3 regions of the Rhodococcus sp. NPDC078407 genome follow, and region 1 is predicted to be linked to each of the others. Evidence: riboswitches for the same ligand, from Rfam matches in the RefSeq annotation. Region 1 holds a riboswitch; each other region holds the start of a gene.

The links. A riboswitch is a leader RNA that binds a small molecule or an ion and turns the genes downstream of it on or off. The one in region 1 is predicted to bind S-adenosylmethionine.
Region 2: linked by a shared signal. The riboswitch ahead of ACIGGF_RS15355 (aminotransferase class V-fold PLP-dependent enzyme) and the one ahead of ACIGGF_RS16200 (mandelate racemase/muconate lactonizing protein) in region 1 are both predicted to bind S-adenosylmethionine.
Region 3: linked by a shared signal. The riboswitch ahead of ACIGGF_RS15125 (bifunctional o-acetylhomoserine/o-acetylserine sulfhydrylase) and the one ahead of ACIGGF_RS16200 (mandelate racemase/muconate lactonizing protein) in region 1 are both predicted to bind S-adenosylmethionine.

The regions. Positions count from the first base shown of each region.
Region 1 is NZ_JBITUQ010000015.1:56,143-66,603, reverse strand. Features, by position in the region: gene ACIGGF_RS16230 (DUF3558 domain-containing protein) at 1-353, opposite strand, end outside; gene ACIGGF_RS16225 (SEC-C metal-binding domain-containing protein) at 509-2,968, opposite strand; gene ACIGGF_RS16220 (hypothetical protein) at 3,045-3,413, shown strand; gene ACIGGF_RS16215 (hypothetical protein) at 3,392-3,865, shown strand; gene ACIGGF_RS16210 (DUF6941 family protein) at 3,862-4,239, shown strand; gene ACIGGF_RS16205 (nucleoside deaminase) at 4,376-4,840, shown strand; gene ACIGGF_RS16200 (mandelate racemase/muconate lactonizing protein) at 4,880-5,308, opposite strand; SAM riboswitch class IV at 5,337-5,455, opposite strand; gene ACIGGF_RS16195 (hypothetical protein) at 5,675-6,190, shown strand; gene ACIGGF_RS16190 (glycerate kinase) at 6,423-7,505, opposite strand; gene ACIGGF_RS16185 (sugar phosphate isomerase/epimerase family protein) at 7,502-8,353, opposite strand; gene ACIGGF_RS16180 (dihydrodipicolinate synthase family protein) at 8,350-9,531, opposite strand; gene ACIGGF_RS16175 (Gfo/Idh/MocA family protein) at 9,528-10,461, opposite strand, start outside.
Region 2 is NZ_JBITUQ010000014.1:6,426-16,886, reverse strand. Features, by position in the region: gene ACIGGF_RS15360 (Pls/PosA family non-ribosomal peptide synthetase) at 1-2,276, opposite strand, end outside; SAM riboswitch class IV at 2,473-2,588, shown strand; gene ACIGGF_RS15355 (aminotransferase class V-fold PLP-dependent enzyme) at 2,644-3,975, shown strand; gene ACIGGF_RS15350 (hypothetical protein) at 4,128-4,631, shown strand; gene ACIGGF_RS15345 (YbaK/EbsC family protein) at 4,649-5,122, opposite strand; gene alc (allantoicase) at 5,207-6,181, opposite strand; gene ACIGGF_RS15335 (hypothetical protein) at 6,186-7,190, opposite strand; gene ACIGGF_RS15330 (TetR/AcrR family transcriptional regulator) at 7,263-7,907, shown strand; gene ACIGGF_RS15325 (DUF6480 family protein) at 7,936-8,160, shown strand; gene ACIGGF_RS15320 (2-oxo-4-hydroxy-4-carboxy-5-ureidoimidazoline decarboxylase) at 8,317-8,682, opposite strand; gene ACIGGF_RS15315 (crotonase/enoyl-CoA hydratase family protein) at 8,802-9,629, shown strand; gene ACIGGF_RS15310 (MarR family winged helix-turn-helix transcriptional regulator) at 9,631-10,095, shown strand; gene ACIGGF_RS15305 (GGDEF domain-containing protein) at 10,178-10,461, shown strand, end outside.
Region 3 is NZ_JBITUQ010000013.1:103,614-114,074, reverse strand. Features, by position in the region: gene ACIGGF_RS15135 (ABC transporter substrate-binding protein) at 1-320, shown strand, start outside; gene ACIGGF_RS15130 (MFS transporter) at 334-1,479, opposite strand; SAM riboswitch class IV at 1,830-1,953, shown strand; gene ACIGGF_RS15125 (bifunctional o-acetylhomoserine/o-acetylserine sulfhydrylase) at 2,155-3,504, shown strand; gene ACIGGF_RS15120 (homoserine O-acetyltransferase) at 3,501-4,646, shown strand; gene ACIGGF_RS15115 (DUF3017 domain-containing protein) at 4,685-4,999, opposite strand; gene ACIGGF_RS15110 (bifunctional methylenetetrahydrofolate dehydrogenase/methenyltetrahydrofolate cyclohydrolase) at 5,011-5,877, opposite strand; gene ACIGGF_RS15105 (pentapeptide repeat-containing protein) at 5,947-6,555, opposite strand; gene ACIGGF_RS15100 (tRNA (cytidine(34)-2'-O)-methyltransferase) at 6,589-7,053, shown strand; gene ACIGGF_RS15095 (DUF6764 family protein) at 7,751-8,305, shown strand; gene ACIGGF_RS15090 (HAMP domain-containing protein) at 8,469-9,413, shown strand; gene ACIGGF_RS15085 (SDR family oxidoreductase) at 9,447-10,376, opposite strand.

The DNA of each region.
Region 1 (10,461 bases):
CGTTGGAACCGCAGGCCATCGAACCCGTCGACCGGAGTGAACTGCTCGAACGGTCCGCCCTCGCGCAGATAATCCAACGAGAAAGCAGATGAGAAGATGCCGAGGGTGTACCACGTGTCCGGCAGCGGATTCAACCAAAAGCACGTCGACCAATCCGGCGAGATCGGCCGTTCACCAATTAAAGTTGCCTTTTTGGTTTCTACCGCCAATCCAGCGGCTTCGATCGCCTCATCCGGAATGGTGCACGGATCCCATGTTTCAGTCGACGCGGACGCAGCGATGGCCGAAGTCGTCGACGGTGCCGCGGTCTGCGCACCGTCGCTCGTACCACCGCATCCGGACACGAGCAGCATTACGCCCACAACGCCCGCTGCCCACACTCGCATCGTGCTCACACCACTCCGTTCCCTCGTCCCCGTCCACACCATTGGACGCAGTCCGTGACGAATCGGTTCCACCTCACCATGCGAATCCATTCACTTCAGGAGCGGGAACACCGACGCGTTCTTCAGAGACCCAACATGTCGCGTAGTCGACCCAAGCTCATCGCACCAACTCGCTCTTCTTCCGGGAAAGAGTCGAGAAGACGAATGAGATCATCGCGACGAGTCGGATCTCCAGCGGCATCGCGTGGCGTCCACCCTTGGAGAGCGGGGATGGACTCGTCGATCCACTTCTTTTCGTATGCGCGAATCTGCTTCTCAAGAAGTGCAGCCACCTCGGGAGTCATCTCGACGGGTTCTGCCGGCTTCCTCGACTTGTCGGCCATCGCGTCCTCTGCCGTGAGGCGTCTTTCACTCTGCTGATCCGCATCGGGGTGGAGGGTCATTAGGTCATCGATCAACGTATCGATGCGGCGTTCGGACATTGCTTCCAGCCTCAGATGGGTGCCGTCCAGGGTGAGTGTGCCGAGGATGCTCGTTCCGGCCCTCCAGTGCCAACGATCGCCCTCCGCTGCCCCGTATTTGCGGCTGAGCCTCCGCCGTAGTCCCCCGACTCCACCGAGCTCGAAGACTGCCTCGCACAACACCGTCGGATCACCGTCACGCGTTTCGATTCGGCGAGGAGCCAGCCGGGCGCTGAGAAAGCTCACCAGATCTTCGGCATCGACCGGATCGGCGTCGAGGATCTCGATCAGCTCTGTACGTTGAGACGGATCGACGGGTTCGATTCCTCCGAAGATCTGGAACCCTTCACCGACGGGTACGACGCGCGAGCAGATGAATTGTCCTGCAGACAACTGTCGACTGGCCGAGCGTTCCGTGACGTCATGTCGATCGCCGGTACGAATATCACGCAGCGACATGCCTTCTCCGGGACTGACCGATTCGATCTCGTGAATCGACCGTTCCACCAGGAGCCATTGCTGGGCCAGCATCAACTCGTCGGCTGGAAGTAGCGGGCCATGAGAAGTCACGAACTCGGCGAATCTCCCGCCCTCGAACAACACGACGTCGCCGACGAACGGTTCATCGAAGGCTTTCGCCAGCGCATCGTCGCCACTACCGAGATGCTCCGTGCGGATGCGTGCCAGAGCGAGAATGAGATCCGCGGAGTTCGCCGCGGCCGCGAAGCCACTTGCCTTCTGGTACAGCCACTGTGCGCGCTCGCCGAGCGAGAGAATGTTCTTACCGAGGTGACATACTTTGTACTTGCGCCCCGAACCGCACCAGCAGCGGTCGTTACGACCTAGATCGGGGTGATCCTGAGGGACGTACGGCTCCAACATCTCTCGCAGATCCGCGCCTGCGTCGGGATCGATACGGCCGAGAAGAGACAATCCACGCACCGCATCTCCCCGCGTCGACGCGTACTCAACGAGAGCCAGTACTGCAGGCTCGAAATGCGAGTCGGCGTCGAGTGCCTTCTCCAGCGCCTTCTCGGCCGATAGTGCGTCCCCGAGCCGGTCCAGCGCGGTAGCGCGGAACCAGTGCGCAGCTGCGGTCAGCCGCCGCGGCCCTGCACTCAGCAACGCGCCTGCCACATGCAGCAACGACTCCGCGGCCCCCTCGCTGTCGAAATGCCTGTTCAGCGCCAGGGCGGCTACGTCGGATCGAGCAAGTGGGGTGAGCTCATCTGCACCGTCCGAGACCGCCGCCTCGGCACGTTGTCGGGCGTCGTGAGCGGCGTCGCCTCGGATGTCCCGCATGATGTCGCCGAACCAGATGAGTGCACGGGCCCCGTCGGTATGAACTCCGAAGGTGTTCGCGACGATGTTCGTCCGCGTGGTGTCCGCCGCGGCGTCGAAGTCGAATCCTGTGCGGGCCACGTAGTCTTCGGATTGTTCGATGCCGGCACCGGCGTAGATCTCGGACAGCGGTGGTCCTGGTTTCGTGAAGAGGTCCGGTCGGTCGTACATCAGTTGATAAACAACAGCATCGCGCTCGACGCTCTCGCCTTCGGGCACCATCTCGTGCAGCGCGGCAGTGACGTCGATGTGCTCAAGCGGGCCGTCGACCGCTCGAATACGAACCACACCGTCCACCACGACGAGCGATACGAGGTCACCTGGTTCGTAGTCGCTGAGCGTCCCCTCTGGGAGCACGAGCGCTTCGCTGGGCGGCCACTGCGGGTCATCGATGCCGCGAATGGTGAAGATCTCGCCGTCACCGATACCTCGGTACTTCGTGCGAAGGCCAGCGGGATCGTCCGCGAACTGCAAGAGGGTCGTGATGGGCGACAGGTCGTCCATCGAGTCGATGATGTCCGACGCCACCTCCCGGTGGTTGAGCCGGTGAGTGAGGGCGCGGCCCTCCAACAGCGTGGCGACTGCGATGTTCCGCATGTCCGGCAGAAAGGCCAGATCGACCGAATCGACAGTGTCGACGAGTTCGTACATATCGCGCCGGCGTCCGAATCCTCGGTCGGACATGGCAATCGCCCAGCCCTCGGTGCTCAGCGGACCGAGCTCCCGCAAGACATCGAGAGCTGCGGTATCGAGCTCGTCGTAAGCATCGTTGTCGTCCATCGCGGCCAGCATAAACGTGACGGTCGGGAAAGGTGGATACCAGCGCGAGCCCCCGCGTCTTCCATAAGATGTGCGTGTGACTCCCCACCGCACAGGTCGCGACCTCGCCGAAGTGGTCCCACTGTTCGGTCGCCGGGGATCTCGTGCCACCACCGCGGACTTGGCCGACGACGTCGAGCCGACAGCCGAGTCTTCGGTCGAACGGTTGATGCCCCACGGCATCGAGCCCGCAACGCCAGACGCCAGCGAAGAGTTGGCAGCGCTGACCGCATCGAAGCCGATTGCGCAGCTTCGCTCGCTCCTCGGCTGGCTCGGTACATCACGACCGATCACCGGCAGGGGGTTCCGCGGCCAGGGTCGGTTCGCGAGCTGGCGAACGCCGTCGGCGTGGAGTTGGATGGGCGTGCATCGAGGTCGAGATCGATGCTCGAGATCCCAGGGTTGATGACACTGTGGGATGCGGCGAAGGCGGCCGGTTTGATCGAGTTGACCTCCACCACAGCCGTTCCCGGTCCGCATTCGCACGGGTTCGCCCACTCACTTGACAGCTCCCTGGCCGCTCACCGAACGGCACTTTCGCACGTCATCGGTCGTCACTTCTTCAGCAAGGATCCCCTCCGTCCGTCCCCGGCCGTCGATGTCGTTGCCGGACAGATCGTTCTCGCCGCGATGACGAGCACCCCGCGGACGCGGCTGCCGGCAGTCGGCCCGGTCGGTGCCGGGGATCTGTACGAACACATCGAGGCGTTGATACTTCGCGGCATGCTGGAGCATTTCATTGCCGACGGGTGGTTGGTCTGCGACGGCAAGTACACAGTGCCGCAACCTTTTCGCCCGGCCGTTCTGGATGCGATGACATCACTTCCCTACTACGAAACGGATGACACCAGCCGATGATCATCACCGGGTTGTTTTTCGCGGAGTACGCACGGGTTAGCGAAGACATGCTCGATGTCCTCGGCGGGGTCTGGGATACCTGCACGGTTCCCCGCGACACCCGCATGCTCGAATGCCGCCTGGTCGCGCTGTTGCAGACGGGACCTGACGACATCGGTAAGGACTTTCCCGCGACACTCGAGGTGCTCGACGCGAACGGCGAACACATCGTGAATCAACGTGGCCTTCAGATCCCCGGTGCCGGCTTCACCGGGGAGAATCGGTTCTGGTTCCTACCGATGCAGATGGTGTTCCGCGACGAAGGACGGCACAACTTCATCCTCAGCGCCGGTGGGGCCACCGCAAGCGTCGGGCTTCGCATCGCCTTCGGCTGACGTCGGGACGCGATGCTCATGGCCGCGCCGACATCCGATCCCGATCGCATTCTCGGTACCGCTTGCTATACGGGACGCCCAGGTCCATTCGAGGACACGAATTGCATACGCTGTTGCCGAACACCGAGGAGAGCATGTGAACAGTCCATTGCGCGGAGACCAGCACTTTCTCGCACTTGCACTCGAACAGGCGAGGATCGGTTGGGAGGAAGGCGCGGTTCCCATTGGCGCGGCACTCGTTCACGATGGCGAAGTTCTTGCGGTCGGTCGGAACCGCCGAGTCCAGATGAACAGCGCAATCCGTCATGGAGAAACCGACTGCATCGAGCGAGCGGGGCGGCTTCCGGCGTCGGTGTACCGAAAGTCGGTGCTCTACACCACGTTGTCTCCATGCTTCATGTGCGCGGGAACCGCTCTGCTGTACGAGATTCCTCGGATCGTCGTCGGTGAGAACCGCTCGTTCGAGACATCGGAGAGCTTGCTACGCGAGCACGGCGTGCAGGTCGACGTCGTCGACAACGTCGAATGCGCGGAACTGATGGAACGCATGCTCGCCGAGCGCCCGAGCTTGTGGCTCGAGGACATCGGGGAGGACGCATAAGCGCTGCCGCCGAACCGGTTCTGTCTGTGCTCGGGTGACTCAGCGAGCCAGCGCCTGCCAGGTCGCCTCGCCCGCGCGGTACCCCGCCTCGAACAGCCATGGCCACTCGGAAAAGTCCTCAGGATCGACCACCACAGTCTCGACACCGCCGTTCCCGCGCCGCTTCGGCATGTTCGCGGGGTGGAATGGGAAGCGATCCTTCAGGTACGCGGGCTCGAGACTCTGTCGGAATATCATCCACGTCTGCGGCGTGAAGCCCACTGCTTCAGCACGTTTCGCAAGGTCGATCCAAGCTTCGGCATTGGCGTACCTTCCTTCGAGCACCAGCCTTCGAGTCTCGAGCATCGGGAACACCCCGAACCATATCGGCGGATAGCTCAGCAGCGTCTGGCACCAGGCACGACGACGCTCCGGCGGAATGGGTTCCCACTTGGCTTGTGCTGCTGCAAGTCCGTCATCTGCAGACATTGTTCACCTCGTCCTGGAGGTGCGACCCTCCATCGACTTGCGCACCCGCGGTCGCGAGATGCGCCGGTTCTTCCCCTGGGGCACCCTGTCGATGGAGACGGGGTTGCCGGACAGCCGGCCAGGTACCTACGGCTATCGCTCTTGAACCTTCCTCGACAATAGCCGAGGGGTACGGCTTGGACAATCCTGTGGATCGACGCAGTAGCTCGATCAATTCCCAACGAGATCAGCAACCTACAGGTGCACCGGCAACACTCCGGCAAAGGTTCTCGACGTACATCGGACATCCGTCATCATTGACGCGTGATCAAACAGGGAACTTGTTTTGCTTTGCTCGGCGCTGTGATCGCGGTCCTGGGTCACGCAGTGACGGGAACTTCGGGGTACTCGGCGTACGTCTCCGGCGAATCGTTCTATGGACCCGACACCACGCTGGGGCCGTGGGTGCGACCCGTCGTCGCCGCGTCGACCGGCGCGGTGATCGGCATGTTCGCAGGGCTGGTGCTGCACCTGTGTGGCTATCGATTCATCGTCGAACCCTCTCGGCGCGTAGGGCTCGTCGTCGTTGCCGGTCTGGTCGGAGTGACTCTGGGGATGACGCCCGTGCTGATTCTGGTCGGCACGAGCTTCTCCGGTTCGAGTTCGGGCGTATCACCCGACTACTTGCTCCCGATCTATGCAGGCACCGCAGTGTTGGCTTACGTGCTCGGAGTCGCCTCGGTCCGGCTGCTGCTCAGGGCAACTCACGATCCGTTGTCGTCTCGAACGACCAAGGTTGTGGCTGCCTTCTTCCGATCGGCGGTGTCCTCGCAACCCTCGCCGGAATGGGGATTGCCTGGATTCTCGGATTTTCCACGACGGTATCGAACTTTGTCGCGGTGATCGTGGCGGTGCTGTGCGTACTCGCGGCAACCTTTGCACTCGCTCGGGCGTGGGCGTTGCGCACGACGGCATAGAAGCTCGAAGATCGACCGCCAAGATCTTTCAGCCTGAAGCGAATTCGGCCCTCCCGCACGACTCCTGCATGCCCGAATGCCGGCACTGTTGCAGAATGGACCTGACGACTTCGGTAAGGACATGCCCGCGATTCCGACGGCGTTCTCGGTGTCCCTCGCTAACGAACGTCATTCGCCAAGCGCCGTCCAGCGTCGACCAGCCACCGTCGTGGATCCGCCATGGCTGCCTCCACACTGCCGGCAAGGTCCGTCAGCGACACTTTCCGCACCTCGACGTCCGTATCCACCGACCCGGCGACAACGGCCACCGGAACCGAAGCGTCCGAGCATATCTGGACCACATGTCCGACGAGTTTGCCCGTCAGCGACGTGCGGTCGAACTTGCCCTCACCCGTCACCACGAGGTCCGCTGCAGGTACAGCAGCCGACAGTCCTGTCAGCTCCGACACCCGTTCCGCCCCGCCGGATACACGAGCCCCCAGCGCGCACAGACCGAATCCGACTCCGCCGGCAGCGCCGGTCCCCGGCATGAACGGGTCGGCCGGCAAGCCGGCCTCGGCGAGCAACTCGGCCCAGCAGTGCAATGCCCCGTCCAGCATCTCGATGTCGGCGGCCGACGCGCCCTTCTGTGGCCCGAAGACGTGCGCGGCACCGTCGGGTCCGAACAACACCGCACGCGTATCGGTCAGCAATTCGATGTCGGACGGCACTCCCGCGAGGCCCGACGCATCCACCGACCGGGCGGCCAGCAGACCGGCGCCGCCCTCCGGAACGTCCAGGCCCGATTCGTCCAGCACCCGAACACCAAGCGCACGAAACACTCCCAGTCCGCCGTCGGTGGAGGCCGAGCCCCCGAGAGCTACCGAGATGCGATCCGAACCGCAGCCTCGAATGACCTCACCGAGTCCGCGCGTCGTCGCAGCCAATGCATTCAGCGACTGCATCATCGCGATGCCCGAGGACTCCGCCAACTCGATCACCGCCCGGCCGTCTTCGAGCATCAACCATCGCGCGTCGACCGGTCGACCGTCCGGGCCGCAGACACCCGACACCGATGACCATGTCGGGTCAGCCGAGCACGCTGCGAGGACGTCGAGTGTCCCTTCGCCCCCATCTGCCTGCGGCATCGACACCAGGTCGTCGCCGCTGCGGACAGCCGCCCATCCCTCGATCAGTGCCGCGGCAGCATCGACCGCGTCGATGGTGCCTTTGAAGGAATCGGGGGCGAAGAGCACTCTCATGCGATCAGACTGGGCAGAACCAGATCGCGGTAGCGCTGCTTCATCGTCTCGATCACCTGGTCCCCGTTGGTTGCCCACACAGCAGCGTTGAAGATCTCCACTTCCACATCACCCTGGTACCCAGCGCCTCGAACCCAACGACCGATGGATTCGAAATCGATCACACCATCGCCCATCATTCCGCGCGAGAGGAGGGGGTCGGCTTCCATCGGCACCAGCCAGTCGCACACCTGGTACGAGCTGATGCGGCCACGCTCACCAGCAATTCGGATCAAGGACTCCAGATCCGGATCCCACCACACGTGGAAGGTGTCGACGACGACGCCCACTGCCTCCGCCGGGTGCGGTTCGGCCATCGACAAGGCCTGTCCCAGTGTGGAGATGACCGCACGGTCGGCCACGAACATCGGGTGCAAGGGTTCCAGCGCAATGCGCACCCCCCGCTCGAGTGCGTACGGAACGAGCAGAGCCAGCCTCTCCTCCACCCTGGCTCGGGCTCCGACGAGGTCACGATCGGGAATGCCGCCCATGACCATCACGAGCTCGGGTGCCCCGAGTTCGGCGGCTTCGTCGAGAGCGCGACGGTTGTCGTCGAGACCGTCGTCGTCGATCGCCGTGAGGAACCCGCCGCGACACAGGCTCGACACCCGCAGACCGGCGTCGGAAATGAGCTTGGCCGATTCGCTGACACCTGCCTCCTGGATTCGATCCCGCCACGGTGCCACCGCACCCAGCTCAGCTCGCGCGGCACCGTCGACGGCTTGCTTCAGCGTCCAGGCGTTCGTCGTCTTGGTGTTGAGAGACAATGCTGCGTAGGGATTGTCGAGGCCGTACGGTGCGATACTCACGACGCTGCCCCGTTCAGTTCGAGGTAGAGCCCCATGCGGTGTGCGGCCAGCGATGGATCCGCCAGCAACCCTGCGCGATCGGCCAGGACGAACAGCGTCGTCAGATGCTTCACGCTGCGTCCGGATGCCAAGCCGCCCACCATCGAGAACCCAGGTTGCTTGCCGTTGAGCCACGACAGGAACGCAATTCCGGTCTTGTAGTAATACGTGGGAGCGGCGAAAATGTGCCGGCCGAGTTCCTGCGTCGAGCGCAAAATATCATCGGCGCGAGCGGTATTGCCGAGGTCGAGTTCCTGCAATGCCGTCGACGCCGCGGGGTATATACCGGCAAAGATGCCGAGCAGTGCATCCGAATGATGCTGTCCATCACCGATGATCAGCTCGGGATAGTTGAAGTCGTCGCCGGTGTAGAGGCGGACGCCTGCGGGCAGCCCGGCTCGTAGGGCGATCTCGTGCTGGGCGTCGAGCAACGACACCTTCACGCCGTCGACCTTGGGCGCGTGCGAATCGATCAGCGAGCGGAACGTGTCCGTTGCGGTCGAAATGTCTGCGCTCCCCCAATACCCGGCGAGCGCCGGATCGAACATCGTTCCGAGCCAATGTAATACGACGGGCTCATCGACTTCGTCGAGCAGAGTCGTGTAGACCGAAAGATAGTCCTCGGAGGACGTCGCTACCCGAGCCAGGGCACGTGAGGCCATGACGATGACCTTGGCTCCCGAATCGGTGACCACCGCGATCTGCTCGCGGTAGGCGTCAAGTACAGCAGCGAGACCGTCCTTGCCCGACGGCAGCGCATCCAGGTCGAGTTGGTCCGTGCCCGCACCGCAGGCGAGTGACCCGCCGACGTGAGCGGCTTCGGCCCCGGAGCGGCGGATCAGCTCGGACGTCGCGGCCCAGTCCAGGCCCATGCCGCGCTGAGCGGTATCCATCGCGTCGGCGACGCCCAGTCTGTAGGACCAGAGTTCGTGGCGGTACGCCAGGGTGGCGTCCCAGTCGATGTCGGCGGGAGCCCCAGGAGTGTTGTCGCCCATGGCACTAGGGACGACGTGCGCGGCGGCATATGCGACGCGTGAGGTGATGGGTGCGGCGGGTTTGGTCCACTCACCCGGTTCGCCGAGCACGTAGACCCCGTGGCCGGGGAGGGTGATCGACACCCGGGAGTCGACGGCGGTCACAGCGCGATCTCCGGGACGTCGAGGCGGCGACCCTCGGCGGACGATCGCAAACCGAGCTCGGCCAACTGAACACCGCGGGCGGCGGAGAGCAGACCGTAGCGATGCGGCCGTTCGGCAACGACGTCACGCAGGAACTCTTCCCATTGCAACTTGAAACCGTTGTCCAGGTCGGCGTTCGCGGGGACCTCGAGCCACTGGTCGCGGAACGGTTCGGTGACGGGCAGATCTGGATTCCACACAGGCTTGGGGGTGTGCGAACGATGCTGGGCTACGCAGTTGCGCAGTCCCGCGACCGCGGAGCCATGCGTGCCATCGATCTGGAATTCGACCAGTTCGTCCCGGAACACCCGCACGGCCCACGACGAGTTGATCTGCGCTACAACGCCGTTCTCCATCTCGAAGATGCCGTAGGCAGCGTCGTCGGCGGTGGCGGCGTACTCGTGGCCCTGCTCGTCCCAGCGGGTCGGGATATGAGTGGCGGTTTTCGCGGTGACGGTTTCGACCTTGCCGAGTATGCCTTCGAGCACGTAATTCCAGTGGCAGAACATGTCGACGACGATGCCGCCGCCGTCCTCGGCTCGGTAGTTCCAGCTGGGGCGTTGGGCGGGCTGACCGTCGCCCTCGAAGACCCAGTAGCCGAATTCGCCTCGTAGGGAGAGGATGCGGCCGAAGAATCCCTCGTCGACGAGCCTCTTGAGCTTGACCAGTCCGGGGAGATAGAGCTTGTCGTGCACGACGCCGGCCGTGATGCCCGCGTTCTGCCCGATGCGGGCCAGTTCGATGGCTTGTGTCAGCGTTTCGGCTGTCGGCTTCTCGGTGAAGATGTGCTTGCCGGCTTTCATCGCCGACGACAGTGCCTCGGCGCGTCGCGAGGTGACCTGGGCGTCGAAGTAGATATCGATGGACGCGTCATCGATGACGGATGCGCTG
Region 2 (10,461 bases), on a different contig from region 1:
ATCCAGTGCCCGGACAGATCGACCTCGGGTTCGATGGAGCAGCCGTCGCCCAGTTCGAGCATGCCGGTGACCGGAGGCAGGGTGTGCAGGTCGACGCCCTTGCCGATCTTCGAGCCGAGGGCACGCGCGTAGTAGACCATCCACGGTGCACCCGAAAGATTGGAGGCTCCGCTGGCATCGATCAATCGCGTTGCCGCCCAAAGCCTTATGTGCATACTTCCGCCGCGCTTGTATGCGCCGGGTTGCAGCCCGGCCAGCAACACGCGCGATCCGATCACCGAGATCGCCATGCGTCCGACGGGCGTGATGAACAGGATGAAGGCCACGAGCACCCACCACCACGACAGCGTCGGGGCCCAGGGCACGTCGCCGAACCAGGACATGACGTTGAACAGCAGGCCGAGCCAGGTGACCCACTGCAGCCCCGTCAGGGTGGTCAACGGAACGGTGGCCAGTATCTGCGCCCACTGGGCGGTGCGCGAGGTTGGTGCGACGTCTCGCGGCACGGCCTCGACGACCGGCTTCAAGTCGTCGAGATACTGTGCGAGCGAACCCAATCGGGGGTGGTCGTACAACTGCGCGACGGTGACCTCGGGGAACCGTCCGCGTAACGCTGTCACCAACTGCGCGGCCGACAGCGAACCGCCGCCGTTGGCGAAGAAATCGGCGTTCTCGTCGGACACCTGTGCGCCGAGGATGTCGGTCCACAGCTGCGCCACCCACCCGGCCGTCCCGCCGAGCGCGGAGGCTCCCGCCATGCCGGGCAACGGCCACGGCAGCGCATTGCGGTCGACCTTGCCCGAAGTGCGCGTCGGCATCTCGTCCACCAACGCGAGCCGCGGGACCAGAGCCGCAGGCAACTGCTCGGCCAGCAACTCGCGAGCGGCGTCGAGATCGAAGTTCGGGTCGGTGCTGGCGAGATAACCGACGAGTACCGAGTTTCCGGCAGCGGTCTTACGAATGGCGGCCGCCGCACCGCCTACACCTGGAAGTGCTTGCAGCGCATTGTCGATCTCGCCGAGCTCGATGCGTCGACCACCGAGCTTGACCTGATCGTCGGCGCGGCCCTGGAACAGCAGTCCTTCGAGCTCGAGCTTGACGAGATCACCGCTGCGATACGCCCGGTCCCATCCGAGAGAGGGCATCGGCGCGTACTTCTCGGCGTCCTTGGCCGGATCGAGATACCGGGCCAGGCCCACGCCACCGATGACGAGTTCGCCTACCTCACCGACCCCCACCGGAGTGCCCGAGGCGTCGACCACCGCCAAATCCCAACCGTCCAGGGGTAATCCGATGCGAACAGGGCCCTTGCCGTCCATGATCGACGCGCACGCGACGACCGTCGCCTCGGTGGGGCCGTAGGTGTTCCAGACTTCCCGGCCTTCGACGGCAAGCCGCTCGGCCAGCTCGGGCGGGCATGCTTCGCCGCCGAAGATCAACAGCCGCACCGCTTCCAGCGCCACGGCAGGCCACAGCGACGCCAGTGTAGGCACCGTCGACACGACGCTGATATCTCGGGAGACGAGCCACGGACCGAGATCGAAGCCGGACCGCACCAGCGAACGCGGCGCGGGCACCAGACACGCACCGTGCCGCCACGCCAGCCACATCTCCTCGCACGACGCGTCGAATGCCACCGAGAGACCGGCGAGCACGCGGTCGCCCGGGCCCAACGGATCCTGCTGCAGGAACATGCGCGCCTCGGCGTCGACGAACGCCGCCGCGTTGCGATGACTGACCGCGACGCCCTTGGGTGTGCCCGTCGAACCGGAGGTGAAGATGACCCAGGCGTCGTCGTCCACGGTGGGTGGCCCGGTATCGCGCCCGGCAGCGTCCTGCCTGGGCGCAGTACCGGCGGCGATACCGCCCGCAGTGATGATCGCCGTCACCTTCGCCTCGCCGAAGACCAACTCGGCTCGCTCCTCGGGGTCGTCCGCGTCGACCGGAACGTATGCGGCACCGACCTCGAGAATGGACAGAATGGCGACATAGAGCGAGAACGAACCCGACGGCATGCGGATTCCGACGCGGTCGCCGCGCCGAACACCGGCATTGGCGAGCCACTGCGCGCCCTCGGCGATGTCGTCCAGCAACTCCGAGTAGCTGACCGACACGGCACCGTCGTCGATGGCGGGGGCATCGGGGAAGCGATGGGCGGTGTCGCGGATGATGTCGATGAGCGTCCGAGCGGGAGGGGCGAGCGACGAGCGAAGGAACGCTGCCGGTGCAGGTGCGATGCCCACGCTCGAACCCGGCAGATCGTTCTCTTGATGCACAGACAACCGGGCGTCCTTCTCGTTCGTTAGTAGATGACTCTCTAGTGCTGGGGGAGCAGCAGCGCCGTTGGTTATCTCACGTTCTGTTTGCCAGCAGGTGAACGAGCGCGACTTCCCACCGCGGAAATCCTACTGCTGTGTCCGTTCGAGTCCCGGCTTGACAAAACCGCAGCGAGTTTGCCAATGTCTTGGCCACGGTCACGAGTGCCAGCATCAAGCCCCGGCTCGCTGGTCGGCAACCCTCCTCCGCGGTGGGGTGCTCCGGGTGACGACCAGGCCGACGCCGGAGAACCGGTGCGGCAAGCGCGGACTCGTTCATCGAATCGCCTCGGTTGCGGGTCCCTCGGACGTGAGGGCTTCATCTGTCATGACATCTGTACTTTCCCGACCCTGTGCTCCTTTTGCCCCTGTTTCGGGCACGGATCTGCAGGTACCGCTGGTGCAGGGCGGCTCCTGCACGTACGCTAACTTCGATTACGCGGCGAGCGCCCCCGCGCTGGTCGCGGTGACCGACCGGATCGCGGAACTGCTGCCGTTCTACTCGAGCGTGCATCGCGGTGCCGGCTACGCCTCACGGGTGTGCACGGCTGCGTACGAGAAGGTTCGGGTGACCGTTGCGAGTTTCATTGGTGCGCAGCAGGATTCGGTAGTGGTGTTCACGCGCAACACCACCGACTCGCTGAACCTGTTGGCCTCCTGCGTGCCTGGTGAGACCGTGGTACTCGATATCGAACACCACGCCAATCTGCTCCCGTGGCGTGATCGACGAGTGGTGGTGGCTGCGTCGACCCTGGCCGAAACGATCGTTCGTCTCGAATCCGAACTCGCTGCGAAACCCGCTGCGCTGCTGGCGATCACAGGTGCCTCGAACGTCACCGGTGAGGTACTGCCCATTGCTGAACTCGCAGCGCTGGCGCATCGGTACGGGGCGCGAATCGCGGTGGACGGTGCCCAGCTGGTTCCGCATCGCCGCGTCGACATGGCCGCACTGGGCGTGGACTACCTCGCCTTCTCCGGACACAAGCTCTACGCCCCCTTCGGTGCGGGAGTGCTTGTGGGGGCGCGTGATTGGCTCGACGTCGGCGAACCGCATCTGGCCGGCGGCGGCGCGGTGCGCAGCGTGAGCATCGACCGCACCGACTGGGCACCAGCACCGCAGCGGCACGAGGCCGGCACCCCCAACGTGCTCGGAGTTGCCGCTCTCGCTGCCGCCTGCGAGGCCATCGCCCGCTTCGACGACGCCGAGTTGCAGGCGCACGAGCGCGATCTGTCGTCCCGCTTGCGCGACGGGCTGGCCGCACTGGACGGCGTCGAACAGCTTCAGGTGTGGGCCGACGCACCCGACAGCGTCGGCATCGTCACCTTCATCGTGGCCGGACGCGATCCCGGTGAGGTGGCCGCGTACCTGTCCGCCGAGCACGGTATCGGCGTCCGGGACGGAAAGTTCTGCGCCCATCCGCTGTTGAGGCGGCTGGGCCATGCGGATGGCGCGGTTCGAGCCAGCATCGGCCTCGGCAGCTCCTCGGCCGATGTGGATCGACTGGTCGGCGCCGTGGCCGCCCTGGTCGAGTCCGGACCGAACTGGCATTACGAAGAGATCGTCGGCTGGTGGAACCCGGTACCCGACCCGCGACCCTTCCCTGAACTGGCGGACGGCGCGGCCGGGGTTGGATCACCATGCACGCCGGCAGACAGTTAGCATGGCGTCATGACCGTGAGTGTCGTGTGGACGGGCAACCGCCACTGGTGCAACAGATACGTGGATCTGTGCCGCACTGCGTCCGGTTCGTGTTCGATTTCGGCTCCGCTCCGACCGAATGCGTTCTCCGACTTCCAGAACTAGGACCACTCATGTCGCACAACCACACTCGCGTCGCCGTCGAATTCGGGGCGCTCTGGTCCGAACTGACCGTCGCACCGACCACGGAAATCGTACGAATTCAGGCTTCCGACCTGCGGGAAGCGCAGCAGCAACGCGCGCGGCTGCGAGCCGAGGCCGTCGAACGCGGCGAATCCGCCGACGGCACGGCAGTATTTCTCGACCTCGAGATTCACATCTCCGCAGATGCCCGAACGGCTCGTCGAGAATTCGCCGCGCTGGATGCGCCGAGCAGTCCGGCGAGCATTCGCTACGTCGGCACACCGTCGGGGCTGGCCAGTCTGATCTCCGACGTCACCGCCGCCGACGTGGCCGACGGCGTCACGTTGCAGGTCCATGACGATGCGGATCGGCAGTCGACGTTCCTGAGCTCCGGGGTTCTTCCGCTGTTGGGATCGCGCGGCACTCGGTTCGACATCGACGCAGTCGACGAGACTCTCGGAACCTCACGCGTAGCTCCCACGCTCGCATCCTGAGGGTTCGCGCGCCGGGGTCAGGTCACATCGATCGCCAGGCCGGCGGTGATCCGCAGCAGCTCGGTGTACGACGACCGGAAGATCGTGTTGATGTGGCCCGCGGCAGCCCACACCTCGGTGTACCCGGCCAGATCTTGATCTACGAACGTATCGAGATTGGTGGGATGGCCCACCGGAGCGATGCCGCCGATCGGTTGCCCGGTGGCATGCTTGGCCGTAGCGAGATCGGCGCGGGCCAACGTGCCACCGAGGCGCTCACCGGTGTGCGTCAGATGGACATTGTGGGCTCCCGACACCAACAGCAGGACGGGCTCGTCGTCGAGTAGAAACACCATGGACTTCACGATCGCGCCCACATCGACGCCCAGTGCCGCTGCGGCATCGGCGGCGGTGTGGGTGCCCTCCGGACTGTTCACGATCACCCCGTGATGGCCCCTTGAAATCAGGGTGTCGGCAACATGGGCTGCATTCGGATGAAGTAGCCGAGTCATGAACCAACCCTATTGCCCCAGTCCCATTTACGCAGATGCTTGCTTATCTGGTCATTCCGCAGGCTCCACTCCCGCCTTATCTGGTCATTCCGCAGGCTCCACTCCCGCCAGATCACCGAAGAGTCTCAATCGCGCCATTCCCCCGTCTGGGAAGATGTCCATCCGCACCTCCGAGACCGGCGTCTCGTGGTCGAGTACGAAGCGATGGCGGGTGTCGGGCTGCAGCGTCGTGCGCGGTAGTAGTTCGATCCACTCGCCGTCGCCGAGTCGTCCCCGCAACGACGCGGCACCCGGTGCGTTGCCGAGGAAGCAGGTGGTGTCGAGCTCGGCGAGGCGGACGAGTCCGCTGCCGGCGAGCTGCACCTGAACCCAGTCGTTTGCGTCGTTGCGTCGACGGGAGGTCTCCCAGCCCTCACCCATCGACCGTGGGGGACCGGGGAACAGGAGATTGTTGGGGGAGCTGTAGAACATGTTGGAACACGCCGAGACGTAGGCGCCGTTCTCCAGGGCCGCCAGGTCGACCGGCCCGGTCGCGAGAAATTCGGGGTCGGGCTTGCCGCGGCCGAGGACGCGCAGCCGAGCAACTCCGCCGTCGGGGTAGATGGACAGCTTCACGTGGGTCCACCGGGCATCGGAGGAAACCTGAAATCTGTTCTCGCTGTCACCGTTGACCGGGCTGCGCGCGACGATGGTGGTCCACTCGGTCTGTGTGCGCAGCTCGTCGGGGGAGGGGAACCCCTTCACTTCGGCTGCTTCGATCGAGATTTCGGGCGGATAGTTGCCGGTGAACCACGAAGTGTCGACGACGATTGCCGATACGACGCCGGGTGCGCCGAGACGCACGATGGCCTCGTCGTACCCGGCCTCGCGTCGCCGACGCGTCTCCCACCCGTCGTAGATCTGACCCTTGTGCCCGAACGTCGCTGTCGAGTAGTCGGCTTTGCCGGGGCTGACGAGATTCTCCTTCTCCGCGAACGTCTCGTCGTTCGCCCACACGACCGCGCCCCCGAGAGTGCGGACGGCGAGATCTGGCAGTGGCAAGGGGAAGGTGGCGGTCATGCGGTCACACTTTACTGCTCTCGCGGGAGCGCACCGGGTTGTGCGCAGACCGCCGACGCAGTTCGGCGGCAGCGAGCAGTGCCGCGCCGACCAGAATGTAGAGCGCCAGTCCTACCGCCGGCTGTCCCAGCCCGGTGCCGGAGAAGTACACGATGCTGCGCACACCCTCGGTACCGATACCCGGGGTGATCCAGCGTCCGATCGCGGCGTAGAACGACGGCAGCACCTCGGCCCCGAAAGCGCCTCCTGCACTAGGGTTTCCGAGAATCACGAACAGTACGATCGCGGCGGGCACGGCGGCGACGCCGATCAGCGAGCGCAGGCCCATGGTGAGCAGGCCGGTGGCGAAGACCACGCCCGATCCGAGCAGGGTGAGTGGAAACCAATGGCCGGCAAAGGTTTCGAGTACATGCGTGGTGAGGAATGCGCCGATCGCTCCGGACGCAAGGGAGTACACCGCGAGAATTCCGACGTGGATGCAGATGTCGCGACGGGAGTTCGGCGCGCCGATCAACAGTCCGAAGGCGGCGGCCAGTAGGTAACCGCCGACGACCCAGCCGACCGAGAGATAGAAACCGGATAATCCTCGGTTGTCGTGCACTCCGACCGGAATCTCATCGCGGACCACGAACTTTCGGCCCTGGGCGGCGTCGACCTCGGTGAAGATCGACTGCAACGCGGTCGCCTCGGAACTGCCTGCGGCACTCGCGGTGATGAGCGTGTCCGTTCCGTTCGCGCCGACGACGTAGGCACCGATGATTTCTCTGTCGCGCAGCAGCGAGCGAACCTCGGCGGTGTCGGCGGCGGTGCGGGCGTCGAGCGGTGCGCCGTCGATGGCGTCGAGTCGATCGGCGGTCTGCTGGTCCAATCCTTCGGGTAAGCCGGCTTCGGTCACCACCGCGATCGGGATCGCATGCGGTGTCGGCTGATGAAATGCCGAGACGTAGCTGAGGACGAAACCGAGCTGTAGCACCAGTACTGCTGCGGCGAGTAGTGACATCTTGCGCATGGGCGAACTCCTGAACCGTGTCGATACCCTCCGGCCTTGTCGATACCCGAGGTATTCAATACCCTAGGTATCGTGAGTGCAGAAGGGCAAGAGAAGTGGGAGGCGACACAGTCGCAGCGACGACCGCAGCGTGCCGACGTCCGAGACCGACTGCTCGCCGCGGCCGCCGACGAGTTCACCGAACGCGGTTACGCCGCAGCGAAGCTCACCGACATCGCGGACCGAGCCGGCTTCACCAAGGGGGCCGTGTACTCCAACTTCGAGTCCAAACAAGCGTTGTTCGCCGAGTTGCTCGCCAGGCGCTCACTCGATCTCGCGGCCCGCGTGCTCGCCCACATCTCCGATCTGGACTCGGGTGCAGCAGCAGGAGCAGGAGGCAACGAGATCGCCTCATGGGTGGTCGACGAGCCTCGCTGGCCACTGTTGACCGTCGAATTCGGCATCCTCGCCGGACGCGACCCGGCCGTCGCCGAGCGCTACCGCACCGACCGCCGCGCGCTGCGGCGCGACCTGGAACGACTCATCGCAGAACGCGCGGAGCAGTGGGGCGTCGGCGAGAAATTCGATGCCCGACGCCTCGCGACGTCACTGACGGCGATGATCTCCGGATTGGCCGTCGAACACTCGGTGGATCCCGAGGACATCGACGAAGAAGTCATCGCCGACGCGGTGTCGGAACTGTTCGCCGGAGCGATAGCCAGGACACACCTCGATTGAGGGATGCGCGACCGGGTACTCCGACTTCATGACTGCTCAGAATCCCGATCCCGATGAGACTGCCGGCCTCGAAGCAGGCGGCAGCGTGACGCCGGGCGACACTCCTCCATCAGAGACAGCAGTCGGTGGGCCGAATCACGAACCGCCGCAGCGCAGCCGGTTGATGCCGGTGATCGTCATCTGCGTCGTGGCGCTGCTGGCCATTCTGATCGCCGGTGGACTGATCGGTCGGGTCGTCGGCCTGTTCGGCTGATCCAACAGGTCGAGACCTCGAACGTTCAGTACCGGGGCCATCCACCCTCGGGGCCCAGCAGGCGGTTCAGTCGAATGTGATTGATCTTCACTAACTCGTTGCGTACGACCTCGCGCTCTGTCGGCTCGTCGTTGTCGAGTCGATGACCCAGGTCCATCAAAATGTCTCGGGCTCGAATCTTTCGGGATCGAACATGAGGCTCGCTGCGTAGGCGACACCGAATCGCTCGGTGTAGGCCCGGGCAGCGGTCCCCAACGCTGACCGCGTGGCCGGGTCCATGGCGGCGCACACTTTGCCGGGCTCCGGCAGCGTCGCGGCGAGTGATTCGATATCGGCGTCCGACAGCTCGGTCAATTCGGCGTCGGCGGCGGAGAACAGATCGTCTCGGGAGCGATATCGACGGCCGTCGGCCACCCGTGACGCCCACGCCACCGAGCAGCAGCACTCGTACAGCGCGTGCACCGCTCGGCTGCGCGGCAGGTCGTTGAACGTTTCCAGACCCAGTCCCTGGTGCATCAGCATGTATCGATCGTGGGCCGGTTGCGTCGTATGCACCAGAGCTGAGCAGGGACTTAGCGCAGACGTTACTCGCCGTAACATGCGGTGCGGAATTTTGCGCCGATCCCGCTAGGCTCGCACGCATGACGGAACGTACCTGGAAAGCTTTCTCTGTCGAGATCGCGGACCACATCGCGCAGGTGACACTTCTCGGGCCCGGCAAGGGCAACGCCATGGGCCCCGACTTCTGGAGCGAGAGCACCGAGCTGTTCGCGCAGCTCGACGTGGACCCCGAGGTTCGCGCGGTCGTACTCGCCGGGTCGGGGCGCAACTTCACCTACGGACTCGATCTCGCCGCCATGGCAGGCACGTTCGGCCCTCTCATGGCGGACAAGGCGCTGGCCGGTCCCCGGACGTCGTTCCACGACACCATCAAGACGATGCAGAAGGCGATCAACGCCGTCGCGGACTGCCGCAAGCCCGTCGTAGCAGCGGTTCAGGGCTGGTGCATCGGCGGCGGCGTCGACCTCATCACCGCCGCGGACGTGCGATACGCCAGCGCCGACGCCAAGTTCAGCGTCCGTGAGGTGCGAGTCGCAATCGTCGCCGACATGGGTTCTCTGGCCCGACTCCCGGCAATCATCGGCGAGGGCCACCTGCGTGAGCTTGCCTTGACCGGCAAGGACATCGACGCGGCCCGTGCCGAGAAGATCGGCCTGGTCAACGAAGTGTTCGCGGACCACGACGCCACCCTCGCCGCCGCCCGTGAGTGCGCGGCGGCCATCGCTGCGAACCCGCCGCTGGTGGTCCAAGGCATCAAGACGGTGTTGGACCACTCCCGATCCTCGGGCGTCGACGACTCGCTGCGGTATGTCGCGGCCTGGAATGCGGCCTTCCTCGCCTCGCACGATCTCACCGAGGCGATCACCTCCGTGTTCGAGAAGCGGCCGGCTCAGTTCACCGGTGGCTGACATGGTCGAATTCGCCGAGGAGTTGGGCACGCAGCTCGTTCGCTTGCAGCGCTTACGCGAGCGCAACATAGCGCAGATTTCGTCGTCGGGCGGCGTCGACGGTGCCGCGTACGTCTGCCTGTTCCGGCTTTTGCGTGACGGGCCGATGAGATCGAGTGAGCTTGCTGCCATGGTCAATTCGGATCCGTCGACGGTGAGCAGACAGGTGGCCCAACTCGTCGAACGGGGTCACGTCGAGCGGCTGCCCGACGAACGTGACGGCCGAGCCTTCGTGCTCGCGGTGACCGCGTCGGGCCAGGAAGCGGCGGCGGAGATCCAGCAACGACGAACCGACAATCTCGGACGAGTGATCGAGAAGTGGGAGAGGAGCGATCGGTCTGCGCTGGTCGCGCTGCTGGACCGATTCTTGACCGATTACGAATCCATCAGGCCGGACCTGCCCGGTCAGCGCACGGGTAACGTCTGAGCCTCGAGAGACCTGAGACACAATTCGGCACCGGCCACTCGGACTGCACGGTGACTCGGACTGCACGGACGGAGGGGATGAAGTGCCAACCGATCACGACAGACCTCCGCGGTCATCCGATATCGGTTCCGGGTCGGGCTCGGTACGGCTCGAACGTCGCGTTGCCCGAGGAATCGCCGTTCTCGTTCCGTCGTTCGGCCTGATCGGTGTGATCGTGATGCTGTCCTCCGACGGTCCCGTCGGACCGGTCGCCGTGGTGACATGTACGGCGGTCCTGCTCTCGACCATCCCGGTGGGGGCGTGGTGGTGGCTACGCTCGGTCGACGCGTCGCACATGCCCGGATGGTTCGTCATCTACGCCGACGT
Region 3 (10,461 bases), on a different contig from region 1:
TCCCCGACGACATCGACGCATTCGTTCCGGCCGACGGCAGCGCCCAAGCCGGCATTCCTCTGGAGAACCTGTCGGTGCTCAACGTTGCCGACGTGTTGATCTGGGGAACAGAGGGACCCGGCGACCGGGCCCAGCTGGAGAAAGAAGCGGTGTACAACGCGCTGGAGCCGGTGCAGGACGGCAATCTCGTCTTCACAGACGGGGTGACGGCCGGTGCAATCTACTTCACCAGCGTGCTGAGCTTGCCGTACGTCATCGACAAGCTCACCCCGGCCCTGACCGAAGCACTGGACGGAACGGCGGCGACGATCACCGGTTAGGAGGGACCGGGCGCTACCGCTCGACGGCCGTGCGCCTGTCCATCCACATGGCGGTGGCCAGCACACCGAGACCGGCCACCGCCAGGCCCGAGCCGACGGCGGCGGGTGCCGTGTAGCCGAAGCCGGCGGCGATCACGGCACCACCGACGGCCGCACCGATGGCGTTGGCCAGGTTGAATGCAGCGTGGTTCAGCGATGCTGCCAGCGTCTGGGCGTCCTCGGCCACGTCCATCAACCGCGTCTGCAAGCCGGGGACCACCGAGGAGCCGGCTGCGCCGATCAGGAAGACCAGGAGCAGTGCAGTGATCGGATTGTGCGCTGCTGCTACGAACATCGCCAAGAACACGGCCGTTGCGGCCAGACCGACGAAGGTGCCCTTGAGCTGGTACCGGTCGGCCAGCCAGCCACCGGCGTAATTGCCGGTGACCATGCCCAGGCCGTAGATCATCAGGGCGACCGGAACGAGTGCACGAGCGAGACCGGCGACGTCGGTCAGCGTCGATGCGATGTAGGTGTACACCGCGAACATGCCACCGAACCCGACGATTCCCACGAACAGCGTCATCCACACCTGGCTGCGGCGCAGTGCACCGAGCTCGGTGATGGGGCTGGTGGTCGGCATTGCATCCAACCGCGGCATCCACACGGCCAGCGCCGCGACGGTGAGAGCACCGATCACAGCCACGAGAGCGAATGCACTGCGCCAACCGAGCGCCTGCCCGATCCAGGTTGCCACCGGTACCCCGACGACGTTGGCGACCGAGAGACCCATCATCACCATCGCGACGGCTTTGGCTCGTTTACCCGGTTCGGCGAGGTGTGCGGCCACCAGTGCGGCCACTCCGAAGTACGCACCGTGCGGTAGGCCCGCGACGAATCGTGAGGCGACGAGCTCGTCGAAACTGGGCGCGAACACTGTTCCGAGGTTGCCCAGGGTGAAGGCCACCATCAGCACCAGCAGCAACATTCGCCGGGGAACGCGCGCAGCCAAAGCAGCAATGGTGGGAGCGCCCACCACGACCCCGAGCGCGTACGCAGAGATCATGTGCCCCGCTGAGGGCTCGGAGATTCCCATCGTGGTGGCGATGTCCGGCAGCAAGCCCATCGACGCGAATTCCGTGGTGCCGATGCCGAATCCGCCGATGGACAGGGCCAGCATCGCGAGTTTGCGGCGAGTCGAGTGGGGTCGATGACTGACGCTCAGGCCACTCGACACCCTGCCGCGCACAGCGCTGACACGAGAAAGAGCGGAATCGGTGACAGTCACAGCGGTACTACCTTCGTTTCGATCGGAGATGTGAGCGACGAGCATCGGCGGCTCGCCGAATCGATTCAGAAGCGCAACCGACAAAGAGCAACGGCCAGTCCATTCATTGTCTTCCCTCTGGGCACCAGTAATCGAGCCACAGTGCGGTGATTGTCCTCACCCGAGCATCTGCTCGAGCACGGCCGGACGCCCTACGAGCCCTTGTTCCTTCGGCACGTACGCACCCGCTAAGATATTCGCCAGGTCATGAGTGCCAGCATCGAGCCCCGGCTTGCTGGCCGGCAACCCTCCAACCGCGGTGGGGTGCCCCGGGTGAACGACCAGGCCGGTTCGGCACGCCGAGTGCCGAATCGACAAGCGCGGGTCCGCAGGAAGCGGACCCACTGAAACTTCGACCTCCCGGGGTCGAGGCCTGTCAGGAGGTTCTCTCATGTGTCGCTGTACCGATACGCCCCGTAGCGCTCGACTTCTCGAGCAACATTCGACATTCGATTCGTCTCGAACAGACTTGTCTCGGACAGTTTTGTCTCAGGCAGCGTCGCCTCAGAAAACGGAGTATCACCAGCCATGACCGATTCGACCCCCGACATCGTCGACGCCACCGGAGCACCCACCGAGGATTCGTTCACCGATCCTTCGGACAATTGGAGCTTCGAAACCAAGCAGGTTCACTCGGGACAGACCCCGGACGGCACCACCAACGCTCGCGCACTGCCGATCTACCAGACCACCTCGTACACGTTCGACAACACCGATCACGCGGCCGCGTTGTTCGGTCTCGCCGAGCCGGGCAATATCTACACCCGCATCATCAACCCCACCCAGGACGTCGTCGAGCAGCGCATCGCTGCACTCGAAGGCGGCGTCGCAGCGCTGTTGCTCGCGTCGGGCCAGGCCGCCGAGACGTTCGCAATTCTCAACCTCGCCGAGGCCGGCGACCACATCGTGTCGAGCCCGCGGCTCTACGGCGGCACGTACAACCTGTTCCACTACACGCTCCCCAAGTTGGGTATCACCGTCTCGTTCGTCGACGATCCCGATGATCTCGAGCAGTGGCGTGCCGCCATCACTCCGTCGACCAAGGCGTTCTACGGCGAGTCGATCTCGAACCCGAAGAACGACATCCTCGACATCCCGGGGATCTCGGCAGTGGCCCACGAGAACGGCATTCCGCTGATCGTGGACAACACCGTGGCGACGCCGTACCTGCTGCAGCCGTTGAAGCACGGGGCCGACATCGTGGTGCATTCCGCGACGAAGTACCTCGGCGGACACGGAACGGCCATCGCGGGCGTCATCGTCGACGGCGGCACTTTCGATTGGACGCAGGGCCGTCACCCCAACTTCACCACCGCCGATCCGAGCTACCACGGCGTCGTGTTCGCCGATCTCGGTGCTCCCGCATTCGCATTGAAGGCACGTGTGCAGTTGTTGCGTGACATCGGCGCGGCGGTCTCGCCGTTCAACGCCTTCCTCATCAGCCAGGGCATCGAGACGTTGAGCCTTCGGATCGAGCGACACGTGGCGAATGCCCAGAAGGTTGCCGAGTTCCTCGCCGGTCGCGACGACATCCTCTCGGTCAACTACGCCGGACTCGAATCGTCGCCGTGGTACCAGCGCGGCCAGGAGTTGTTGCCCAAGGGGCAAGGTGCCATCGTCGCGTTCGAGTTGAAGGGCGGAGTGGACGCGGGCAAGAAGTTCGTCAACGCGCTCACTCTGCACAGCCACGTAGCTAACATCGGAGACGTGCGCTCACTCGTCATCCACCCCGCGTCCACCACCCATTCCCAGCTGACCCCCGAGGAGCAGGCGGCGTCGGGAGTGACGCCTGGTCTGGTTCGCCTGGCCGTGGGGATCGAAGGCATCGACGACATCATCGCCGATCTCGAGGTCGGATTCAGCGCGGCGGCATCTTGAGCCACAGCTGCGACACAGGCGTTCGTCCGGAGGCGGTACTCCCGTCTCCGGACGGGCGGTTGGGCACCATCGACATCGGTGGTCTCGATCTCGAGAACGGTGCGCGAATCCCCCAGGTGACCGTCGCGGTGCAGCGGTGGGGCGAACTCGCTACCGACCGCAGCAACGTCGTACTCGTCGAACATGCCCTGACCGGGGACTCTCACGTGTCCGGCCCGCCGGACGCCGATCACGCCCTGCCGGGATGGTGGAACGGAATGATCGGTCCCGGCTGCCCCATCGACACCGATGAATGGTGCGTCGTGGCAACCAACGTGCTCGGCGGGTGCGGCGGCACCACCGGACCGAGCAGCATTTCGCCCGACGGCACGCCGTATGGCTCGACGTTCCCGGACATCTCCATCCGCGATCAGATCGCGGCGGAGGTGGCAGTCGCCGATGCCCTCGGTATCGAGCGCTTCGCCGCCGTTGTCGGTGGCTCCATGGGCGGCATGCGGACTCTCGAATGGATCGTCAGTCATCCCGATCGAGTGGCAGCGGCTTTGGTTCTGGCCGTCGGAGCCCGGGCCACAGCCGACCAGATCGGAACGCAGACCACACAGATCGCTGCGATCAAGGCGGATCCGGGTTGGCTCGGTGGCAACTACCACGACACCGGAACGTCTCCGACTGCCGGATTGGGTATCGCGCGACGCATCGCGCATCTGACGTACCGCACCGAGAGCGAACTCGACATTCGGTTCGACAACTCCCCACAGCAGGACGAAAATCCGTGGGCCGGCGGGAGATATTCGGTACAGAGCTACCTCGAGCACCAGGCTGCGAAGTTGGTCAACCGATTCGATGCGGCGACGTATGTGCTACTCACCGAGGCAATGAACCGACACGACGTGGGCCGGGGCCGCGGCGGCGTGACCGAAGCTCTTGCGTCGGTGCCGGTTCCGACCATAGTGGGCGGAGTCGATTCGGATCGTCTCTACCCACTGCGGTTGCAGAAAGAGATTGCCCGTGGACTTCCCCACTGCCGCGGACTCGAAGTGATTCAGTCCCGCGACGGCCACGACGGCTTTTTGACCGAAGCCGATTCGGTGGCGAAACTGCTGGCCGAGACCATGGAACTCGCCCGCCTCGGACGGCGCTGACACCGCTGCTGTTCGGGCCGGGCGGTCCAGCCCTGAGGTCAGTCGGTTCCCAGCGGGTCGATCGACAACGACAGGAACACGATCGCTCCGCCGACGAACCCCAACGCGAGCACGTCGAAGCCGCGACTGCGCACGCTCAGGGTTCCGACCCGTGATTCCGGAAGACACAAGCGCAGCACTGCGGCCAGTAGGGCCGCACACCCGAAGATGAACGCGCCGCGCCGCCAGCGATCGGCCAGCACCAGAACAAGAGCGGCCAGCACGACGACCGACACCGCGACGATCGGCAGGTTGCGCGCTACGGCTGCCCGGAAACCCGGGTCGTCTTCTCGCGAGTCCTCGGCAGCGGTCATCCCCGGATCGCTCAGTTCCCGGCCGCGGCGCGCTCGGCGCGCTCGGCGCGCTCGACGACGTTGGTGAGCAGGAAGGCTCGTGTCAGCGGTCCGACGCCACCGGGATTGGGCGAGAGGAAACCTGCCACCTCGGCTACGTCGTCGGCGACGTCTCCGCGCAATCCGTCCTCGGTGCGGGTCACGCCGACATCGAGTACGGCAGCACCGGGCTTGACCATGTCCGCGGTGATCAGACCCGGGACTCCGGCCGCGGCTACGACGATGTCGGCACGGGAGACCTCGGCGGCCAAGTCGCGGGTTCCGGTGTGGCACAACGTGACCGTGGCATTTTCCGAACGCCTGGTGAGCAGGAGGCCGATGGGTCGACCGACCGTCACTCCTCGGCCGATGACGACCGCCTTCGCGCCGTCGAGAGCCACGTCGTAGCGGCGCAACAAATGCACGATGCCGCGCGGCGTGCACGGAAGTGCAGCGTCCTTGCCAAGCACCAAGCGTCCCAGGTTGATCGGATGGAGGCCGTCTGCGTCCTTGTCCGGGTCGATCCGCTCCAGAGCGGCATTCTCGTCCAGATGCTTGGGCAGCGGCAGCTGCACGATGTACCCGGTGCATTCGGGGTTGGCATTGAGTTCGTCGATGACTGCTTCGAGGTCCGACTGGGTGATGTCGGCAGGCAGATCGCGACGGATGGAGGTGATACCCACCTTGGCGCAGTCGTTGTGCTTGCCCCGGACGTATGCCGCAGAACCCGGGTCATCGCCTACCAAGACGGTGGCCAGTCCTGGGGTTATGCCCTTCTCACGCAGCGCGGTCACGCGGGCGGTGAGATCGACGAATATCTCGTCACGGGTCGCTTTGCCATCGAGAATCGTTGCAGTCACCCGGCCATTGTTCCAGGCTCGAGGTCGGCTGCGCCGCGCCGGTCCGATGACCGGGTCGGGCCCCGCACTTCAGCCCTCCACAACTAGACCGTTCGCTCCCGCGTACGCCACGGCCTGCATCAGCTCGATCTTGGCACCTCGCACGCTTGCGCTGACCCACAACGACGAATCGACCATGGCTCCGCGCAGATCGGCCTCGTCGAACTTGGCGTCGACGGTGCGGGCACCCACGAAATCCACCGAGCACACGACGGCCTTCCGGAAATCTGCAGACATGAGGTTCGCCTCTCTCATCCGACAACCGGTGAGGTCGAGGCCGCGTAGGTCGACGTTTCCCAGCGCCGCAAGGGTGAAGTCCACCTCGTCGTAGATCGCGGGCCGCATCCGGCTGTCGACGAATACCGAGCCCATCATGGTCGAGTGACGAAACGTGCTGTGCTGCAGATTGGTCCGAGTGAAAGTACACGAGCGGAAGGCAGAGTTCGTGTGAATCGATTCGGTCAGGTCGGTGCCGGTGAAGTCGCATTCGGTGAACACCACCGAGTCGGTTTGAACTCCACTCATGTCGGCATCACGAAAGGTGCACCGAACGAATTGCCTGCCCTTCCACTCCTGCCCGTCCAGTCGAGTGTCGGAAAAATCTTCACCGATGGTCTGCTCGTCGTCCACCTGCCCCATACTTCTCCGGTTCGTGGTGGCAGAGTGAACCGGGTGTTTCGACTGATGTTCTTCGAGCCCCGAATCCCGCAGAACACCGGCAATGCGATTCGCCTGGTCGCCGGTACCGGATGCGAGCTGCACCTGGTGGGTCCGCTCGGCTTCGACATGTCCGAGCCCAAGCTGAAACGTGCCGGCTTGGACTACCACGATCTGGCCTCCGTCACTGTGCACCGGGACCTGCCGTCGGCCTGGTCGGCGCTGGCACCCAAACGGGTATTCGCGTACACCGCCCACGCAACACGCTCCTACGCCGACGTCGCCTACGAGCCCGGCGACGTTCTTCTCTTCGGACCGGAACCCACCGGACTCCCCGACGAGGTCCTAGAAGACCCGCACGTGAGCGATCTCCTCCGCATACCGATGATTCCTGGACGTCGATCACTCAACCTCGCCAACGCCGCGGCGGTGACGATGTACGAGGCATGGCGCCAACACGGATACGAAGGCAGCGTCTGACCGGTTCGCCTTCGAGTGCGCTCGAAGCCCTGACTTGCCGCACATTGCATCTGCAGAACAACAGACCGATTCACCACGCACTCGGCTCGTCACCGGAGCCGTCCCGGACGGGGACTGGCGGTTGCCCAGCCGACCGGTCGGGTCGGTCCACTCGGTCGTGAACCCGAAAACAATTGTGACCGTTGACAAATTGAATCGGCCCGACGCGCACTTCTTCTGTGACACCGAACTGTCGCAGTTCGCCCCGCCGGCTCGACAGCAACTATCTTCTCCGGCAAGGGTGGCGAACCTGTCGTCCCTCGGCACCCGCCGTTGCCGCCTTCTGCACCGCGCTCCATCCGGCGACGATCCACCGCCTTCCGGTAACGATTTCCTTGCGATCCACCGGCGTCGGCGCGTGCGTCCTGGCCGCGCACCATGTCGAGTGGGGCATGACGGTCGACACTGATCCGAACCACGAAAGATGCTGTCTTGGAATTGGATTCGGCGTATCCACTGCACACACGAGCAGCGCAGCGCCGTACGCCCTCGGTCGCGACAGCTCCGGACTGAGTCCGCAAAACCGGTCTTCCCCGACGATTCGTTCTCGGATGTCAGCGTCGCCGTTACACAAACCTGAGCGGCTTGCTGCCGTGAACGACTCGAGCGGGGTACGGTGTGCCGCATCGACCCGTTTCGCTCGTGAAGGAGCTTTCTGTTGTTCTCTGTTTCCCAGCCCCGCCGTTCTTTCTCCTACTCCTCCTCCACGCGCACGTCGAGTCGATTCGGTAGTCGAATTGCCCGCACCGCAGCAATATTCGCCCTCGGCTCGGGCATGACCGCCGCTGCACTCGTGGGTGCCGGCACCGCGTCGGCCGCCCCCGTCAACTGCGTGTCACCGCCCTCGGCCAACGACATCCAGGTCGACGGCACCGCGAGCTGCGGGGCCACCTCGGAGGGCACCGGCCGGGCCACCGCCGGTGCTGTCGACAGCGGCACCGCGGTCAGCGTCAACGACGGTCCCGGATCGACGACCACCTTCGCCAACGGATTCGGCGTCGCCCTCGGAGCGAGCAAGAACGCGGGCACGGCCTACGCACTCGCGCTCGGCGGCGGCATCGCACACTCGTGGGCCGACGCCGGCCAGACGACGCTTGCCGTCGCGGGTTGGGGATCCGGTGCCACCTCGGAAGCCGGAGGCGTCGATTGCGTCGGGCCCCTGTCCCTAGCTCTGAATCTCTCCAGCGGCCAGTTCTGCGTCCTCGGTAGCTGATTGCGGGGGCGCGGTAATCGCCCTGTCGTTCGGAGCCGACTACCCGAGAGTTCGATTCGAGGTAGTCGGCTCCGCCGATGTGGACGACGTGCCCTGATCTGTCGCTCGGATCGTAGGGCTACCTGCGGATGGACTCTCACGCCTCGACCGGCATACTCGAAAAATGAGCAATTCACGTGTGACGCCGCGCCCCAGGGCGCTGTCGTTGCACGGACGGATCCGAGTGTTGACGATGAGTGTGGCGGCCCTCGCCGTCGCGGTCAGCGCTCTGGCGATCTATCTCGTCGCGGAGCAGGCCCTGCGTTCACAGGTCATCGACCGCGTCGGACGCAACAGCGACGCCTTGATGGCCAGCGCAGCGTCGGGTGCGTCGCCCTACCTGTTCGGTTTCGCGACCGAGGAATCCACGGCCAAGGTCGCACTGATAGCTACCGGCGGAGAATTGATGACCTCCTCCAACTGTGCCGACCCCTTCACGAACCCCGACGGCGTTCTGGATGCCCCCGAGCAATCGGTCGTGGACGGCAGCGCGGATCGGTCGCTGCGCGAGGTACGCGGCTACTACATATCCGCCCAGCGCACCGCCTCCGGAGAAACCATCATGGTGGCCGAATCGCTCGGTGGAGCGTCCCGTCTACTGGCCAAACTCACACTGGCTCTCGTTCTCGTCGGAGGATTTCTCGTCGCGCTGGCCGGCGTCGCCGGTACCGCTGTGGCCCGCACCGGCCTCAGACCCGTCACCCGCCTCCGCGCAGGCACCGAACGAGTTGCCAGAACCGGAGACTTCGAGCCCATCGATGTCAACGGAGACGACGAACTCGCGTCACTCGCCAACAGCTTCAACGAGATGTTGGCCTCCCTGTCTCGGTCCCGAGCCAGGCAAGGGCAGCTGATCGTCGACGCCGGTGCCGAACTGATGGAGCCGCTGACCGCGTTGCGCACCAACATCGACTTGCTGATGTCGCTCGACCGTCCCGACGCACCGACCATGCCCGAAGACGGGCAAGATCGGTTGCGAGTCGAGGTCATCGCTCAGATGGACGTCATCATCGGCTTGGTGCACGACCTCGTCGACCAAGCCCGAGAGCCGGCACCGACAGCTCAGTGACAGGGAAATCGGCGAGGTCGGACAACGATCACGTCAGGACGGAAGCTGCACGCCGGTCAGCTTTTCGGATTCTGTCCACAGTCGTTGTGCGTCATCCATGCTCCGCAAAGGCTTCCAAAGTTCGAGCTCGGCGGGCGGTCCGCCGATCATCCGGGTAGGGCCGACGAACTGATCACCACGCGAGACGCTACCTGCGGCCGCGATCACGGCCGGTTGCGCGGCACTGTCCACCGTTCCCGCGATTCCGATGCGGGCAAGTACGCCGATGAGCCGTCTCCCCGCAGAATCCTTCGGGCGCCCCAGACCTGGCTGGGCTGCAAGCAGATTGGTCGGTGAGATTCCAGGATGGGCCACGTTGGAGGTGATTCCCCACCCACCGGCCCTGCTGCGGGCGTCGAGTTCGCGCGCGAACAGTGCCACGGCAATCTTCGATTGGCTGTACGCCTTCATGACGTCGTAGGAGCGCTCCCAGTTCAGGTCGTCCCAATTGATGTTCCCCGATCGCGCCGCGATGCTCGTCTGATGGGTCACTCGAGCGCCGCCGGCTCGGAGAAGCGGCAGCAGACCCAGAGTGAGCGCGAAGTGTCCGAGGTGGTTGGTACCGAATTGCAGCTCGAACCCGTCCTGCGTGACCTGACGCTCGGGTGGCTGCATGACCCCGGCGTTGTTGACGAGGACGTCGATCGGTCGCCCTTCCGAGATCAATTCGCTCGTCAGCGTCGCCACCGAATCCAGCGACGACAGGTCCAACGTCCGGGTGGTGATCTGCGCGCCGGGAACAGCGGTACGGATCGACTCCGCGGCACGCTCCCCTTTGCCGGCAGAGCGCACCGGCATGACCACTTCTGCTCCGGCGCGAGCGAGCCGAGTCGCGATGACGGTTCCGATCCCGTCGCTGGCTCCCGTGACGACGGCGCGCTTTCCCGTCAGGTCGGGGATCGATAAGTCGGTGATGCGGCCCATGTGATGCTCCTCGGTTGTGGGTGATCATGCGTTTTCACGTGCAGAACCCATGTTCGACGAACGCGTCGGGCTTATCCAGGACCTA